Regions from separate parts of the Mesorhizobium sp. M5C.F.Ca.ET.164.01.1.1 genome, predicted to be linked through region 1. Evidence: predicted binding sites of a transcription regulator. Region 1 holds the regulator's gene; each other region holds the start of a gene.

The links. The regulator LexA, encoded in region 1, represses DNA repair genes until DNA is damaged. The targets are predictions, from matches to a motif close to TGTTCNNNNTGTGTTCNG.
Region 2: a site for LexA is predicted at 2,560-2,577, ahead of dinB (DNA polymerase IV). Genes of this name have one in related genera too.
Region 3: a site for LexA is predicted at 3,694-3,711, ahead of EN807_RS20525 (ATP-dependent helicase). Genes of this name have one in related genera too.

What each region holds. Positions count from the first base shown of each region.
Region 1 covers NZ_SRTG01000007.1:225,906-231,257, reverse strand. Annotated here, with positions in the region: gene moaC (cyclic pyranopterin monophosphate synthase MoaC) at 1-454, shown strand, start outside; gene glp (gephyrin-like molybdotransferase Glp) at 454-1,659, shown strand; gene lexA (transcriptional repressor LexA) at 1,764-2,501, shown strand; gene EN807_RS28095 (ComEC/Rec2 family competence protein) at 2,495-4,951, opposite strand; gene gltX (glutamate--tRNA ligase) at 5,054-5,352, shown strand, end outside.
Region 2 covers NZ_SRTG01000001.1:2,978,347-2,983,698, reverse strand. Annotated here, with positions in the region: gene EN807_RS14650 (hypothetical protein) at 1-76, opposite strand, end outside; gene EN807_RS14645 (helix-turn-helix transcriptional regulator) at 159-854, shown strand; gene EN807_RS14640 (hypothetical protein) at 1,074-1,376, opposite strand; gene EN807_RS14635 (hypothetical protein) at 1,589-1,957, shown strand; gene EN807_RS14630 (GNAT family N-acetyltransferase) at 2,040-2,498, shown strand; gene dinB (DNA polymerase IV) at 2,633-3,874, shown strand; gene EN807_RS14620 (FAD-dependent oxidoreductase) at 3,916-5,352, opposite strand, start outside.
Region 3 covers NZ_SRTG01000002.1:792,688-798,039, forward strand. Annotated here, with positions in the region: gene EN807_RS20510 (DinB family protein) at 1-163, shown strand, start outside; gene EN807_RS20515 (GGDEF domain-containing protein) at 264-1,052, shown strand; gene EN807_RS20520 (DUF982 domain-containing protein) at 1,139-1,441, opposite strand; gene EN807_RS20525 (ATP-dependent helicase) at 1,598-3,679, opposite strand; gene EN807_RS35275 (hypothetical protein) at 3,781-3,951, opposite strand; gene EN807_RS20530 (hypothetical protein) at 4,102-4,287, shown strand; gene EN807_RS20535 (ABC-F family ATP-binding cassette domain-containing protein) at 4,683-5,352, shown strand, end outside.

The DNA.
Region 1 (5,352 bases):
CATGGTCGATGTCGGCGACAAGGCTGAGACGACGCGCACGGCGATCGCCCAGGGTCTTGTCTCGATGCTGCCGGAGACGCTGAAAATGATTCTCGACGGCGATGCCAAGAAGGGCGACGTGCTGGGCACGGCGCGCATCGCCGGCATCATGGCGGCCAAGAGGACGCATGAGCTGATCCCGCTCTGCCATCCGCTGCTGTTGACCAAGGTATCCGTTGACATCGAACCGGACGCGACGCTGCCAGGCCTGAAGGTCACGGCGCTAGCCCGCGTCACAGGTAAGACCGGCGTCGAGATGGAAGCGCTGACCGCCGTCTCGGTCGCCTGCCTGACCATCTATGACATGGCCAAGGCGGTCGACCGCGCCATGGTGATCTCGGGCATTAGGCTGGTGGAAAAGACCGGCGGCAAATCCGGCGACTACAAGGCGGACGCCAAGGGGGCAGGCCAATAATGGCACTGCTTCCGGTCGCCGAGGCGCTCGAGCGCCTGCTTGAGGATGCTGCGCCCTTGCAAGCTGAATGCGTCGCCCTTATGGACGCCGCCGACCGCGTGCTGGCGGAGCCGCTTCTGGCGCTCCGCACCCAGCCGCCGTTCGACGCGTCCGCCATGGACGGCTACGCCGTGCGGGCCGAGGACGTCGCGTTCGTGCCCGCAAGACTTTCGGTGATCGGCATGGCGCCAGCCGGACGCGGCTTTGCCGGAACAGTCGGCCCGGCGCAGGCCGTGCGCATCTTCACCGGCGCGCCGCTTCCTGCAGGCGCCGACACCATCGTCATCCAGGAGAATGCCAGGGATCTCGGCGGCGGCAGCGTCGAAGTGACCGCGTCGACGGTCGAAGGCCGCAACATCCGCCGCCTCGGGCTCGATTTCTCGAAGGGCGACGTTCTGCTGGAGAAAGGCCGCCCGCTTGATCCGGCGGCATTGTCGCTGGCGGCGTCGGCCAACCACCCGCAGGTCAGCGTGGTGAAACGGCCGCTGGTCGCCATCATCGCCACCGGCGACGAATTGCTGCCGCCGGGCAGCAACCTTGGCCCCGACCAGATCATCTCGTCCAATGCCTATGGCGTCGCCGCCGCGGCCCGCTCGGTCGGCGCCAGCGCGCTCGATCTCGGCATCGCCCCCGACCGCAAGGAGGCGATCGCCACGCTGGTGAAACAAGCGGTCGACGCAGGCGCCGACGTCATCGTCACGCTGGGCGGCGCCTCGGTCGGCGACCATGACCTGGTCCATGACGTGCTGACCGGTGAAGGCATGACGCTCGATTTCTGGAAAATCGCCATGCGGCCCGGCAAGCCGCTGATGTTCGGGCGGATGGGCGACATCCGCTGCATCGGCCTGCCTGGCAATCCGGTGGCGAGCCTGGTCTGCACGCAGCTCTTTCTGAAGCCGCTGCTTGCGCGGCTCGGCGGCCGCGCCTTCCGGCAGGACATGCGTCAGGCGCGGCTCGGCGCCGCCATGTCGGCCAACGATCTCAGGCAGGACTATGTACGCGCGGTGGTGAAGGAAGAAGCCGGCACGCCACTGGCAACCCCGTTCGGCATCCAGGATTCCTCGATGCTCAAAATGCTGGCCGACGCCAACGGGCTGATCGTGCGCGAGCCATTCGCTCCCCCAGCCGCGACGGGAGCCGCGTGCAGCGTGCTGATGCTACGCTGAACAAAACGTCAACACATTCATTAAACTTTAAACGGTTGCGGAACACAACTGGAACAGATAGTGTTTGTTCTGGGTTTGTTTTTCTGATTCTGTTGGGGGTTGCGATGCTGACACGCAAACAACATGAACTGCTGATGTTCATCCACGAGCGGCTGAAGGAAAGCGGCATTCCGCCCTCGTTCGACGAGATGAAGGAAGCGCTCGACCTCGCCTCCAAGTCGGGGATCCATCGGCTGATCACGGCGCTGGAGGAGCGCGGTTTCATTCGCCGCCTGCCTAACCGGGCCCGCGCGCTGGAGGTGCTGCGCCTGCCTGATTCGATCGCGCCCGGCCTCAATGCGGCGCGCAAATTCTCGCCAAGCGTCATTCAGGGCAGCCTTGGGCAGGGCAGCCTCGGACGACAGATCAAACCGGCGCCTTCGCGCCTGCCCGCGGCCGGCAATGACGACGACGTCGTTGCCACCATCTCCATACCGGTGATGGGCCGCATCGCTGCCGGTGTGCCGATCGACGCCATCCAGCACCAGACGCATTCGATCTCGGTACCACCGGACATGATCACCGGCGGCACGCACTACGCACTGGAGGTCAAGGGTGATTCGATGATCGAGGCCGGCATTTTCGACGGCGACACGGTCATCATCCGCAACGCCGACACCGCCCAGCCTGGCGAGATCATCGTCGCCTTGGTCGACGAGGAGGAAGCGACGCTGAAGCGGTTCCGCCGCAAGGGCGCCTCGATCGCACTGGAAGCCGCCAATCCGGCCTATGAGACGCGCATCTTCGGGCCGGACCGGGTCAAGGTGCAAGGCAAGCTCGTCGGACTGATCCGGCGTTACTGAGCGGCAGGCTTGTTGGGTTTCTCGGCCCTGCGGTATGGCGGCAAGCCCCTCGCCTCGCGCGAAAATCTCCGCTGCTCGTGCCAAGGCCTATATGGCTGTCTGACGGCAAAACGGATTTCTGCGCGCGTCGTCGCTGATAGCGGATCGAAGAAGACAGCGGCACTGCCCATGCGAGCGAGCTGCCGTTTGGTAACGACGAGAACCAGCGGATTGCGGCAGGGATCATAATAGGCTGTGGCATCGTCGATGACGATCAAATCCGCAAACGCACAGGCTGGCCGTGCGGTTTTGCGGTCGTCGGCGAGTGCGATGATCGCGCCGGACGGGTGCCGGGCGAGGCACAGGCCGGCAGTGCAGTAGAAGGGCGCTCCCGGCGGCAGGTCGGCCGGGTCGGCGATGTCGAACCGCACGTCTCCTTTTTCGAATGTCTCTGGCTCGACAATGGTCGCTGAAACCAGCGCATGTTTCCAGTTGTCGGTGGTGAATTCGTTCGAACGAACCCGGTTGACGGCAAGTTCGCCGCCGCCGATCGGCAGCGCCACCAGATGCGCATCTTCCGAAATCAGCACATCGGGGGTGCGCGTGTCGGAAATCGTCAGCAGGCCGGCGAGCGCAAAGGGAAGTGCCGCAAGCCGCAACCATGTCGTCGCCATCGTGGCGATGACCAGGGCGACCGTCACCAGCAGAACCGACTGCAACGAGATCAGCCCGACTGCATCGACCGGCGACCGCTCGGAAATCCATCCCGATATTGCGATCATGGCCGTCAGTCCCTTGCCCATCATGTAGAGGAAAGGTCCGTCGAAGCCGAAAGGCATTGCCAGAGCGCTGAGGACGGCCAGGAACATGACGACCGTGACGATTGGCATGACCGCCAGATTGGCGAACAGGCTAAGCGGCGATACGCGCTGGAAGTGCCAGATGGCGAAGAGCGCGGTGGCGCTGCCGGCAATGATGGAGGTCATTGCGATGGTACCTGTCCCAGCGGCGAGTTTTCGCGTGACGAAAGCGACCGGCGACCGTCGCTGTGGCGGCGCCGTGGCCCTGTCGGTACGATAGTCGGACCAGCCGGCATAGGCGCCCACGAGAGCAGCAGTCGCGGCGAAGGACATCTGGAAGCTTGGGCCGACCACCTCGTGCGGCGAAACGACGATGACGGCGATGGCAGAAATCGTCAGATTGCGCATGGTAAGTGCCGCTCGGTCGAACAGCACGGCGACAAGCATTACCGCCAGCATGATGAAGCTGCGTTCAGCCGCGACCACGATACCGGAAAAAATGAGATAGGCAGCGATGGAAAGGAGTGCGGCAGCAGCCGCATATTTTTTGACCGGCCGGCGTGACGAAAAATCGGGAAACAGCGCAAAGACGCCGCGCAGCAATCCCATGATCGTGCCGGCGACAAGCGCCATGTGCAGGCCGGAAATCGAGATGATGTGGTAGATGCCGGTGCGCCGCATCGATTCGTTTATCTCTTCGGGAATGCCGGCACGCACGCCGACCATCAGTGCGGCGGCAATCTCCCCCTCGGCGCCACCAATGCTGTCCCTGATATGGTCGGCAATGTTTTCGCGCGCCTTTTCGATCGAAGAAGAAAGGCGCGCGGCGAACGGCGCATCCTCGGAAACGACGATCTTCGGATTGCCGAGGAAAAAGCCACTGGCACCGATACCGGCGAAATAGCTGTCAAAGGAGAAGTCATAACTGTCCGGCCTAACCGGGCCAGTCGGAGGCAAAAGCCTCACATAACCAGTTGCCACCGAGCCTGCAGTCATCTCAGCGGGAATTTTGCGTGCCGAAACCCTGACACGTCCCGGTGCATAACGCAGTGTCGGCCGGGCGGTCGACATCACGTCGATGGTCAGTCTGATCCGGCCGTTCGCCATCTGATCGAGCCTAACGACACGGCCGGTGAGCTGGGTCTGGATTTCCGAACCGAGCATCTGCGTTCCCGCGCGCCAGGTTTCAACCTTGGCGGCGAGAACACCGAGTGCGCACAGCAACGCTGCCATGAAGCACAGATGCGTCTTGCGCCATGAGCGGGTGACAGCCGCACACAATGCCGTGAGGACCACGACGGCAATGGGCTGCGGAAAGTCCGGTTCGACGGCAAGCGAAAAATAGACGATCACCCCGCACGCCAGAAAAACCGGCACCAGCAGGAAGGCGACGCCGCGGTCGAGTTCCAGGCCGGCTGCCGAGGCCACGCTGTTGCGGATACCGGATGGTGAAAGATGGCTGAGCTGTCGGCGGAAACGAATGACAGGCCCGGGTTGTGGAGCCGGTATTGGCGCGGAGCGGTCCGGCGAAAGAGGCTGGGTGGCCGGGTGCGATGCAGGCAGCGAAGCGGGTAGCGGCTCGGCGTGAGGAACGTCGGCAAACAGCGATCGTTCGCTGACGCTTGTGATCGCGCCCTCGCTCTCGTCCTCGCCCCGGCCTGGTCCAGCCATCGGGTCTGCCCCTTGCGCCCTTGACCTCCTATGCTACATGAACGCGCGACGCGCGAAAGTCCGCGCAACCACATCCGTTTCCTGCGCTTGCCTGAGAGTTCCATGTCCGACAAGGTCGTCACCCGCTTTGCCCCCTCGCCCACCGGCTTCCTGCATATTGGCGGCGCGCGCACGGCGCTGTTCAACTGGCTGTATGCGAAACACACTGGCGGCAAGATGCTGCTGCGCATCGAGGACACCGATCGCGAGCGTTCGACCGATGAGGCAACCGCTGCCATTCTCGATGGGCTCGCCTGGCTCGGCCTCACCTGGGACGGCGAGCCGGTATCGCAGTTCGAGCGCGCGCCGCGCCACCGCGCGGTCGCCGAGGAGCTGGTGCGGCTCGGCAAAGCCTATTACTG
Region 2 (5,352 bases), on a different contig from region 1:
CGGGCGTCGTCCAGGCCGGGGAGGAGGACAGCCGGGACGGATGGGAAAACGAGATGGGGCAACGGGGCTTGTGCATGGCTGAATATAAGCATAACTCAAAAAACTATGCAAGCCATTCTTTCATGGACGAAACCGATTCTTATGTTTCAGATGGCGCCATGGCGAAAACCTCATTGTCGATCAAGGTCGGGGCGGCGATCCGCAAGGCGCGGAAGCAGCGTGGCCTGGTGATGCGCCACATTGCCGAGCACAACGACACCGATGTCGCCGCCGTCGGCAATTGGGAAACCGGCCGCAACCTGCCAAAAACCGAGAACCTTTTGAAGACCGCCGCCTTCCTGCGCGTCGACCCGGTGGCGCTCGGCAAGGGCGAGGTCGTCTTCCTCGACGACGCCGACAATGTCGCCGACGCAGAGATCGTCACCGACGCTGCCCCTCTGCCCGCCGGCCCGATGGACATCGAGCTTCTGGGTGCTGCGGTTGGCGGCGACGACGGCGACTTCACCTTCAACGGCGAGGTCGCCGGCTACGTCCAGCGCCCGCCCGGCATCGCCCATCTGCGCAAGGTGTTTGCGCTGCATGTGCTCTCCGACTCGATGGTGCCGCGCTACGAGCCCGGCGAGATGCTTTATTGCGGCGGCCGCGACGCCGTGCCAGGCGACCATGTGGTGATCGAGATGTTCCCCGAAGAAAACGAACGCAACGGCAAGGCCTTCATCAAGAAGCTTGTCAAGCGCACCGCTGCCGAGCTGGTCGTCGAGCAGTACAATCCGCCGAAGACGCTGACCTTCAACCGCTACGCGATCAAGGCCGTCTTCCGCGTCATCCCGCTCAAGGAACTGCTGGGCTACTGAAGCGCCCCTTCCCTTCTCCCCTTGTGGGAGAAGGTGGATTGGCGTGCAGCGCCGAGCCGGATGAGGGGTGCTGGACGAAATGAGGCATTGGCAATCCGCCCGCCCTCATCACTTCCCCGGAGCAAAAGCAGGCGTTGGCGATCCGTCCAACACCCCTCATCCGACCTCGCTTCGCGAGGCCACCTTCTCCCACAAAGTGAGAAGGGAACGCCACACCACTCAAGCCCGCCTGGATCTCTCCAGCGGAACCTCGCGCTCGCTGAGCATCCGCGCCTCGGCGCGGCGCCGCTGCTGCTCGTCGACGAATGCCGCCTGGATCACGACCGCTGCGCCCGGCAGGCCATCGGCGCGGCAGGCCGAGCAAATGAGGCGCCCCGAAAGGGACGCCAGCGGCGTCTGCGCAGTTACCCCGAAGCGCCTGAGCTCAGCCGGCTTCCACCATCTGTTGCGGCCGCAATCGATACACTCGACCGCGATCGAGACAACCTCGGCGATCGTCGCTTCCTTGCCCGGCAATGCCATTGTTCCTGATGCCTCATGTTCCTCTTTTGTTCGCACATTATGGGTTTTTTCCGAAGAGTCGAGTCGGATCTGCCCAAGCCCGTGTAAAGTCTAACTTGCGCATATTTTTGAGTTATGCTTGTATACGATATTACCGATAGTTAGCACCGCAGACGTACGCATGGGCGGCAAGACCGGGCATCCGTCGCGGCCGCTCAGCCAAGGAAACCAGGATGGACGCCCTCTCCGCTCAATTCGCCCGTGATTGCGGCTATACCGGCGACAGCCCGGCTATGCTGGCAGCCTTCGCCGCCATCCGCCTCGACGGCATAGGCAAGGCCCGCCTGGGCCATGAGCAGCGCAAGGCGGTGGTCGACGGGCTGAAGCACGGCGAGGCCTTGTTCCTGGCGGCGATCCGCCCGGCGCAGTCGGCCGAGGAGGCGCTCGAGGACGCCGCCCGCTTCATTGCGCTGTTCCGCAACATGCCGCGCTGGCGCCAGGAAAGGCGCGGCGCCGACCTCGCCCGCGCCAGGCAGCAGCGGCTCCTGGCGCGCTTCTTCCGCCGCTACGGCCACCGCCTCTGGGCGCAGCAGGCCGCGTAAGCCGGAGGTCGTCGACGCCATCGGCCGCGAATGGCTGGACCGCACTTGCCGTCGCCAAGCCCGCGCCGTATGTCATCCCTCGATGAGCGAAATTGATTTCCGTCGCGCGCAAGCGCCCGATCTGCCGGCGATTGTCGCGTTGCTAGCCGACGATGCGCTTGGCGCTGGTCGGGAAGACGCGTCGACGCCGCTCGCCCCCTCCTATCTCGATGCCTTCAGGGCAATCGATGCCGATCCTAACCAGTTGCTGGCGGTGGCCGTCGAAGCCGGGCAAGTGGTTGGAACCCTGCAGCTCAGCTTCATTCCAGGCATTTCCAGGAAAGGCGTCTGGCGCGGCCAGATCGAAGGCGTTCGCGTCGCCCGGCACCGGCGGTCCGGCGGCGTCGGCAAGCGCATGATCGAATGGGCGGTTGAAGAGTGCCGCTCGCGCAACTGCAGCTTCGTTCAGCTCACCACCGACAAGAGCCGACGGGAGGCGCACGCATTCTACGACCGCCTCGGCTTCACCGCCAGCCATCTCGGCTACAAGATGGGATTGTAGGTCGCGGCACCTGTCATTAGCGCTCCTTGACAATCAGCGCTCCTTGACAATCCACTCACGATGTTCTCTTTATGTTCCATACGAAACACCTCAAGACAATGCGGCGTTCGAACCGCCGCGGGCGAACGGGCCGGATGGAAGCCAACATCCTCCACGCGGATCTCGACGCCTTCTATGCCTCGGTCGAACAGTTGCTCGACCCCGCCCTGCGCGGCAAGCCGATCGCCGTCGGCGGCGGCGTTGTGTTGGCCGCGTCCTACGAGGCCAAGGCTTTGGGCGTGCGTGGCGGCATGCCGGGGCGGCGCGCGCGGGAACTTTGCCCCGGGCTGATCTTCGTCGGCGGCCATTTCAAGGACTACCAGCGGCTGGGCGATGCGGCCATCAAAGTGCTCGGCGATTTTACGCCGGTGGTCGAGCGAATTTCCATCGACGAGGCCTTTGCCGACGTCGCCGGCTGCACCCATCTGTTCGGCTCACCAGCCGAGATCGCCGGCACGATCCGCCGCCGCGTGCGCGCCGAACTTGGCCTGCCGATCTCGGTCGGCGTGGCGCGCACCAAGCATCTGGCCAAGATCGCCTCGCAAGTGGCCAAGCCCGACGGGCTGGTGGTGGTCGATCCGCGTCACGAACTGGAGTTCCTGCACGATCTTCCGGTCGAGCTGATGTGGGGCGTCGGCCCGGTGACCAGGCAGCGGCTGGCCGGCATCGGCGTCAACACCATCGGCGAGCTGGCGAAGACGCCGGGCTGGTCGCTGGAGCGCCTGCTCGGCCCGGCGGCGGGCGAAAAGCTCAACGCGCTGGCCTGGAACCGCGATCCGCGCAAACTCGAGACGCAGCGCCGGGCGCGATCGGCCGGCGCGCAGTCGGCGCTCGGCAGGAAACCGGCCGAGGAGGAAGTCTTCGTGCCGACCCTGCTGCATCTGGCCGACAGGGTCGCCACCAGGCTGCGGGCGAAATCCCGGCCCGGCCGCACGGTGACGGTCCGTGTCCGCTTCGCCGACCTGCGCTCGGTGACGCGCTCGATCACGCTCGACCAGCCGATTTCGGCAACCGCGATGCTGGCCGAGATCGCCGAGGCGCTGGTGCGCAAGGTGCTTGTCGATCATCCGCACGAAAAGACCATTTCGCTGCTGGCGATCGCCGTTTCGCATCTGGAGAAGCAACCGACCCTGCAGCTGGAACTGCCGCTCGGCCTCGACGACGACAGGTGCCGCCCCGGCACAAGAAAGGGCGCGGCGCGCTGGACCGCCGACCGCGCCATCGACACGATCCGCGACCGTTTCGGCTGGCAGGCGGTCGGCTATGCCTCGGTCACGCTCGGACTGTCGCGATCGGTTCCCGATGCCTTTCGCGAGCTGGCCGAAAAGGAATTGTGAGCCGGCTCCCTATTCCCCTACTGCCCTACTGCCCAACTCCCTTACTCCGAAGCCAGGGGCGACACGGCCGGTCCGTTCAAAGCCGTGCCGTCGATAGCAAAATGCGAGCCGTGGCAGGGGCAGTCCCAGCAGCGCTCGAGGGAGTTCCAGTGGACATGGCAGCCAATATGCGTGCATGCGGCCGAGCGCTTGTAGAGCGTGCCGTCCTCATCGCGAAATGCGGCGATTTTGGCGAGTCCTTCGCGGACGATGGCACCTTCACCCGGGCGCAGCTTGTCGGTGGAATCGATTTCGCCAGGCGCGATATACTCGGCAAAACTCTTGATCGCCGTCGCATTCTCCGCCAGGTAATCGCCGATCGCGCCTGCCGTCTTGCGAGACGGCTCATAGAGTTCGCGCCAGGGGCTTTCCCCCTTTAGGATCAGGTCGGAAATCAACAGGCCGGCCACGACGCCATGGGTAATGCCCTGGCCGGAATCCCCGGTCGCCACAAAGACACGCTGGTTGCCAGGATTGCGGCCGATGAACCCAGCATAATCGACAGTCTCCATCACCTGCCCGGACCATCGGTTGGTTTCCACGCCGACGGAAGGCACCAGCCTTTTGGTCCAGGCCGCCAGGGCCGCGAAGCGATCACCGGCATCATCGGCCTGCCCTGTTTTGTGGTCTTCACCTCCGACGATCAGGAAGTCGGTCCGATCTTCGCCAGGCTGAAGCCGAACGTAGTGATAAGGGTCCTCAGTATCCCAATACAGCGCATCCGGTATGATATCGCGGGCGATCTCGAACGACATCGCGTAGGTCCGATAGGGCGCTTGCTTGGTATGGAGCGCGACCCGGTCGTTGATCGGCGAATTGGTGGCGACAACGGCCGATTTGGCAGACACGGTTAAGCCCGAAACCGTGGTTACGCGCACGCCGCCGTCAATCTCCTCGACCTTTTCGACGATGGTGTTGGCATAAAGCGCGCCGCCGCGCGCGCGGATGCCTGCGACCAGCCCGCGGAGATATTTGAGCGGGTGGAAGGTCGCCTGATTGGCGTATCGAAGGGCCTGCGCATCCGAAAAGCCTGCAAACGGCACACCCCTGATCTTCTCGACGTCGACCCCGATTTTCAGAGCGGCGTCCAGCTCGCGCCTGATGTCGGATTCCTGCATGCCGGAAGCCGGAAACAGAAACCCGTAGAGGCGTCGGAAATCGCACGCGATACTCTCCGTCTCCTGGATTGATTGGATATGGTCGATAGCAGCCGATTGGCTTTGATAAAAAATCCGCGCCAGGTCCTCACCGCGCAATTTGATCAGTTCCGAAAAATAGTCATCGCAGACGGATGACAGGTGCGCAGTGGTGCGAGCCGTCATGCCGCTTCCAATCCGGCCGCGATCGACGACGGCCACCTTTTGCCCGGCGACGGCCAGTTCGTAGGCGACCGACAGTCCGGCAATTCCAGAGCCGACGACGACGACATCGACCTGTTC
Region 3 (5,352 bases), on a different contig from region 1:
CACCGTCTCGCAGCGATTGGCGCCGGCGCTTGATCATTTTTTCAACCACCAGACCCATCACCGCGGCCAGGCGCACGCGATCCTGACCGTTCTCGGCCGGCCTTCGGTGCCACTTGACCTGACGCTGTTCCAGCGCAGCGAAGAGGGCCGCGCCTTCGCCTGATTTGGATTATCCGGATCGATCACGATCGAATTGAAGCAAAGTCTTAGGACTTCATTCGTGTTCCGGCTTCAAAATAGCCTGCCATAGCGGGAGCAATGGCATGCGGATCGATTTTTCCCCCACGAGTTGGGGCAGGGTGGTGGCCGTCACCGTTGTCGGCACCGCGGTCTGCATCGCCGCCGCCTTCTTCGTCGATTCCTTCAATTTCCCGTATCTGTCGCCTGAAGCGCTGTGGCGGGCGAAACTCACCGATCTGCTGCTGCCGCTGGTGCTGGCCGGTTCGTTCCTGTCTTTCCTGATGTGGAAAATGCGTCAGCTGGCAATCGCGCAAAAGGAACTGACAATTGTCGCGGCGACCGACAGCCTGACAGCGGTGTTCAACCGCGGCGCGTTTTCAATGCTTGTCGAAGCCTATCTCGAGCAAGCTCGCAGCCATTCTGTCGCCAGCTCCGGCGCCTTGCTGATTGTCGACGCCGACCATTTCAAGTCCGTCAACGATCGCCTCGGCCACGACTGTGGCGATCAGGCCCTCAAGCTGATCGCCAAGACCATTCAAGACCAGCTGCGCGGCGCCGACATCGTCGGGCGAATTGGCGGTGAGGAATTCGCAGTCTTCCTTCCCGGCGCCGACCCGTCGCATTCCTGGCTGGTCGCGGAGGGGATACGGCGCCGTATCCGCGAGGCGGATTTTTCCCCGGGCGGGCAACCCTGTCCCCTCTCGGTAAGCATCGGCGGCGTCGCCTTCAGCGGACCGACCACCTATGCCGAGATGTTCGTTGTGGCGGATAAACACCTATACAGGGCTAAATCAAACGGCCGCGACCAAGTCAGCTTTGAAGCGGCGACATTGAGCGGTTTTCCGAACGGCGACCTGATGACGGTCCATTGAGGGCCGCGCCTGATATCCATGTCGGAAACCCGTCGAAGACGAACAGCATCTTCGGCGGGCCATAGTCGCAAAAGAGGCCTAGCCAGTCATGCGGCGTATCCGCCCTGGCCCCGCGCGACCGGCTTGACCGAGACTGCCGGTTGGGCCGAAGGCCAGAGAATGCCTGCCGCCGCCGCGAAGGTGATCATGGCATCGCGCGCCGCTTCGGGCGAGATCTCGCCGGCACGTGCCGCCTCGCATGCCTTCACCGCCGCGCCATAACTCAGGCGTCGCCGCGATGGTGGGAACTCGGTCAGGAACTCATGCATGTCGAAGAGCGAAGCGATTATGCGCTTGTGGCCGGCGCCGACGGTAACGGCGACGGGGGTGAAGAGGATCGTGTCGTGCATTCTTGCCTCTCGAATTGGGCGGAGGTGACGGCGGACGCCGCTCTCCGATCTGAATTGGACGCCCAGAAACGCGGATTGCGGCATCAGGTTCCATGTTGCCGAGATTTGATTTTCGCCACCAAGCTCCGTGGCATCAGCGCCGTGTCGAAAGGCAGCCTATTTCCACATGTCGCGCATGCGGGCGCCAAGGTCGACGCGCACTTGCGGCTGGCGGCGCGGATCGTCCTTGGCCTGGACGCTCGCCCATGATGTCTGTTCGAAGGCGCCGAGGATCGAGGCCGGGATGAAGCGGGTGCGCGAGGCGTAAACGTGGCGATCGCCGCGCGCCGCCTGGCCGTGGACGAAAAAGCGCTGCGGCATGACCAGGTGCAGGCCGTCCTTGGCCCGCGTCATCGCCACGTAGAGCAGGCGGCGCTCCTCGTCGATATCCTCCTTCGAGCCGACGGCGAGATCGATCGGGATGCAGCCGTCGACGGTGTTGAGCACGAAGACGTTCTTCCATTCCTGGCCCTTGCCCGAATGGATGGTCGACAGGATCAGATAGTCCTCGTCGCGATGCGGCGGCCCGGCCTCGTCGCTGGTTGCATCCGGCGGATCGAGCGTCAGTTCGGTCAGGAAACGCTCGCGCGAGGCATAGCCCGAGGCGATTTGTTCGAGCTGCAGAATATCGGCCCGGCGCGTCGTTGCGTCCTCGTGGATGCGGTCGAGATGCGGCTCATACCAGAGCCTGACCTGTTCGAGATCAACAGGCCATTTTCCCGACCCGGTGCGAAGCTGCGAGAACAGCGCGACGAAACCCGGCCAGTCGTCGGCGGCGCGTTGCGGCGGCCGGTAGCGCGCCAGCCCCATCGTTTCGTCGAGCGAAGTCGCCATGGTGTCGACGATCTGCGAAGCCGCCGAAGGGCCGATACCGGGCAAAAGCTGCAGCACGCGAAAACCGGCGACGCGGTCACGCGGGTTTTCGGCGAAGCGCAGCACCGCCAGCACGTCCTTGACATGGGCGGCGTCGAGGAATTTCAGCCCGCCGAACTTGACGAACGGGATGTTGCGGCGCGTCAGCTCGATCTCCAGCGGCCCGCTGTGGTGCGAGGCGCGAAACAGCACGGCCTGCGCTTTCAGCGCCGTGCCGGCCTCACGCTCGGTCAGAATAGCCTGGCAGACGTAACTCGCCTGCTCGGCTTCGTCGCGAACGCTGACCAGCCTCGGCTTTTCCGCCGATTTGCGCTCCGACCAGAGGTTCTTGGTAAAGCGCTCCGAGGCCTCGCCGATCACCGCATTGGCGGCGGCCAGGATGGTCTCGGTCGAGCGGTAGTTGCGCTCAAGCATGACGATCTCGGCCGGCTGCGCGAACTGTTTGGGGAAGTCGAGGATATTGCGCACTTCCGCCGCTCGAAACGAATAGATCGACTGCGCATCGTCGCCGACCACCGTCAGCCCGGAGCCGTCCGGCTTGAGCGCCGTGAGGATCGAGGCCTGCAGCCGGTTGGTGTCCTGGTATTCGTCGACCAGCACATGGTCGAAGCGCCCGCCCAGATGCGCTGATATCTCCGGCTCGCCGGCCATCTGCGCCCAGTAGAGCAGCAGGTCGTCGTAATCGAGCACGTTCTGCGCCTGCTTGGTCTCGACATATCGGGCGAACAGCGTCTTAAGCTGTTCTGCCCAACCCGCGCACCAGGGAAACACCGAACCGAGAATCTCGCCGAGCGGCGCCTGCGCGTTGACGGCACGCGAATAGATCGCCAGGCACGTGCCCTTGGTCGGAAAACGGCCTTCGGTTTTGGAGAAGCCGAGTTCGTGCCGGGCGAGGTTCATCAAGTCGGCCGAATCCTCGCGGTCATGGATGGTGAAGGCCGGATCGAGGCCGATCTCCAGCGCATAATCGCGCAGCAGCCTGGCGCCGATGCCGTGAAACGTGCCGGCCCAGCTCAGCGCATCGGTGATGATGGAAGCGTCTCGGCCGAGCACCTCGCCGGCGATGCGCTCGACCCGCTTGGCCATTTCCGATGCGGCACGACGCGAAAACGTCATCAAAAGGATGCGCCTCGGGTCAGCGCCCCTGACGATCAGATGCGCGACGCGATGCGCCAGCGTGCTGGTCTTGCCGGAGCCGGCCCCGGCGATCACCAACAGCGGCCCGGCGACCTTGCCGTCGCCATGCTCGACGGCAATGCACTGCTCGGCATTCAGCTTCGCGAGATAGGCAGGCCGGAAGGTCGAATCACGGGCAGCGAGGTTCATTGCCCATCAAGCATCGTTTCCGCTTTGTTCGCAACGGTTTCGGCGTGAAAGTTGCGATCGATGCGTCCGTTTCTACTGGCGCACCCGCCGATGAACTGGACCTAGCGCTCGGGCTCTACGCCCATTGCCGCCGACTGCCGCCGCAACGACTCGTCGTCATCGGGAGGCGGCAGCAACGGCGGATCGAAGTCGTCGGGCACCTCGTCAATGATTTCTCTGACTATACGGTAGGCCACGTAGACTGCGGCACCGGCTATGAGCAGACGGATCATGATCTTCTCCATTGGTGTGGACAAACCGAAGAGCCCGCGTTTTGTTCCTCGCTCTCTCGTTTTGTTCCCCGCTTTCCGAACGCCCCGAGCTCTGCCCGAGCGTGCAACCAAATCAGCACCGTCTCGTTTGCCCGATGACAGGAGGTTGCGATGAACAAGCTTTCAATTTTGCTGGCCCCGACCTGGCTCGTTTTGGCGGCAGCGCTGGCTGTCGCGGCTTGCGATAACAACATCCCACCGACAAAGGCCCCCGGCGCCGATCAAAACCCGCAGGTCGACCCTGCACCCAAATCGACGTCAGGCGATGAGCAACCCGGCACGCCGCCGGCGCAGTGATGGAACGCAGAAAAAGTGGCCGGCGCCGCTTGGGAGGGGAGCGATGACGCCGGCCAGGCGGGTATCAGGTCCGCCGCGTACATAGAGATAGCTGAGTCTTGCCGTTGCGTCATGGGGTGATCGCGGAAGACGACCGCGTTGGACAGTCAATCTACTGACAAATGTGACAAAACTGCAATTTCCGATGCGAGAAGCCGATGCTCGCCAGGCGCCGCGTCGTCGCAGCAGGTTCCGGCCCAACCCGGGGCTGGCCTCTGATCCGGTGAGGACGGCGATCGGAACTTTCCTCCCGCAGCATCAGGCAATCTGCCGCTGCCGGCCATTTTCATGCCTTATCCGGCCAAGCGGCGCTCAAGGTCTTGCGAAGCGCTGACGTCCCGTGCAAAAGCGCGGCCATGCTGATCATTAACGACCTTTCGCTCCGCATGGCCGGACGTCTGCTTCTCGACCATGCCTCGCTGACCTTGCCGGCCGGCAGCAAGGCAGGCCTCGTCGGTCGCAACGGCACCGGCAAGACCACTTTGTTCAAGGCGATTACCGGCGACCTCGCCTCCGAGACCGGCTCGATCAGCCTGCCGAAGAACACGCGCATAGGCCAGGTGGCGCAGGAAGCGCCCGGCACCGAGGAGCCGCTGATCGAGATCGTGCTCAAGGCCGACCTTGAACGCTCCGCATTGATCGAGGAGGAAAAGTCGGCGACCGATCCGCACCGCATCGCCGACATCCACATGCGGCTGGCCGATATCGACGCCCATTCGGCCGAGTCGCGTGCGGCCACCATCCTCGCCGGCCTCGGCTTCGACGACGACGCCCAGCGGCGGCCAGCCTCGTCGTTCTCCGGCGGCTGGCGCATGCGCGTCGCACTCGCCGCAGTGCTGTTTGCCGAGCCCGATCTGCTGCTGCTCGACGAGCCGACCAACTACCTCGACCTCGAAGGCACGCTGTGGCTGGAAAACTACGTGTCGAAATATCCGCACACCGTACTTCTGATCTCGCACGACCGCGACCTGCTCAACCGCGCCGTCAACTCGATCGTCCATCTCGACCAGAAGAAGCTGACTTTCT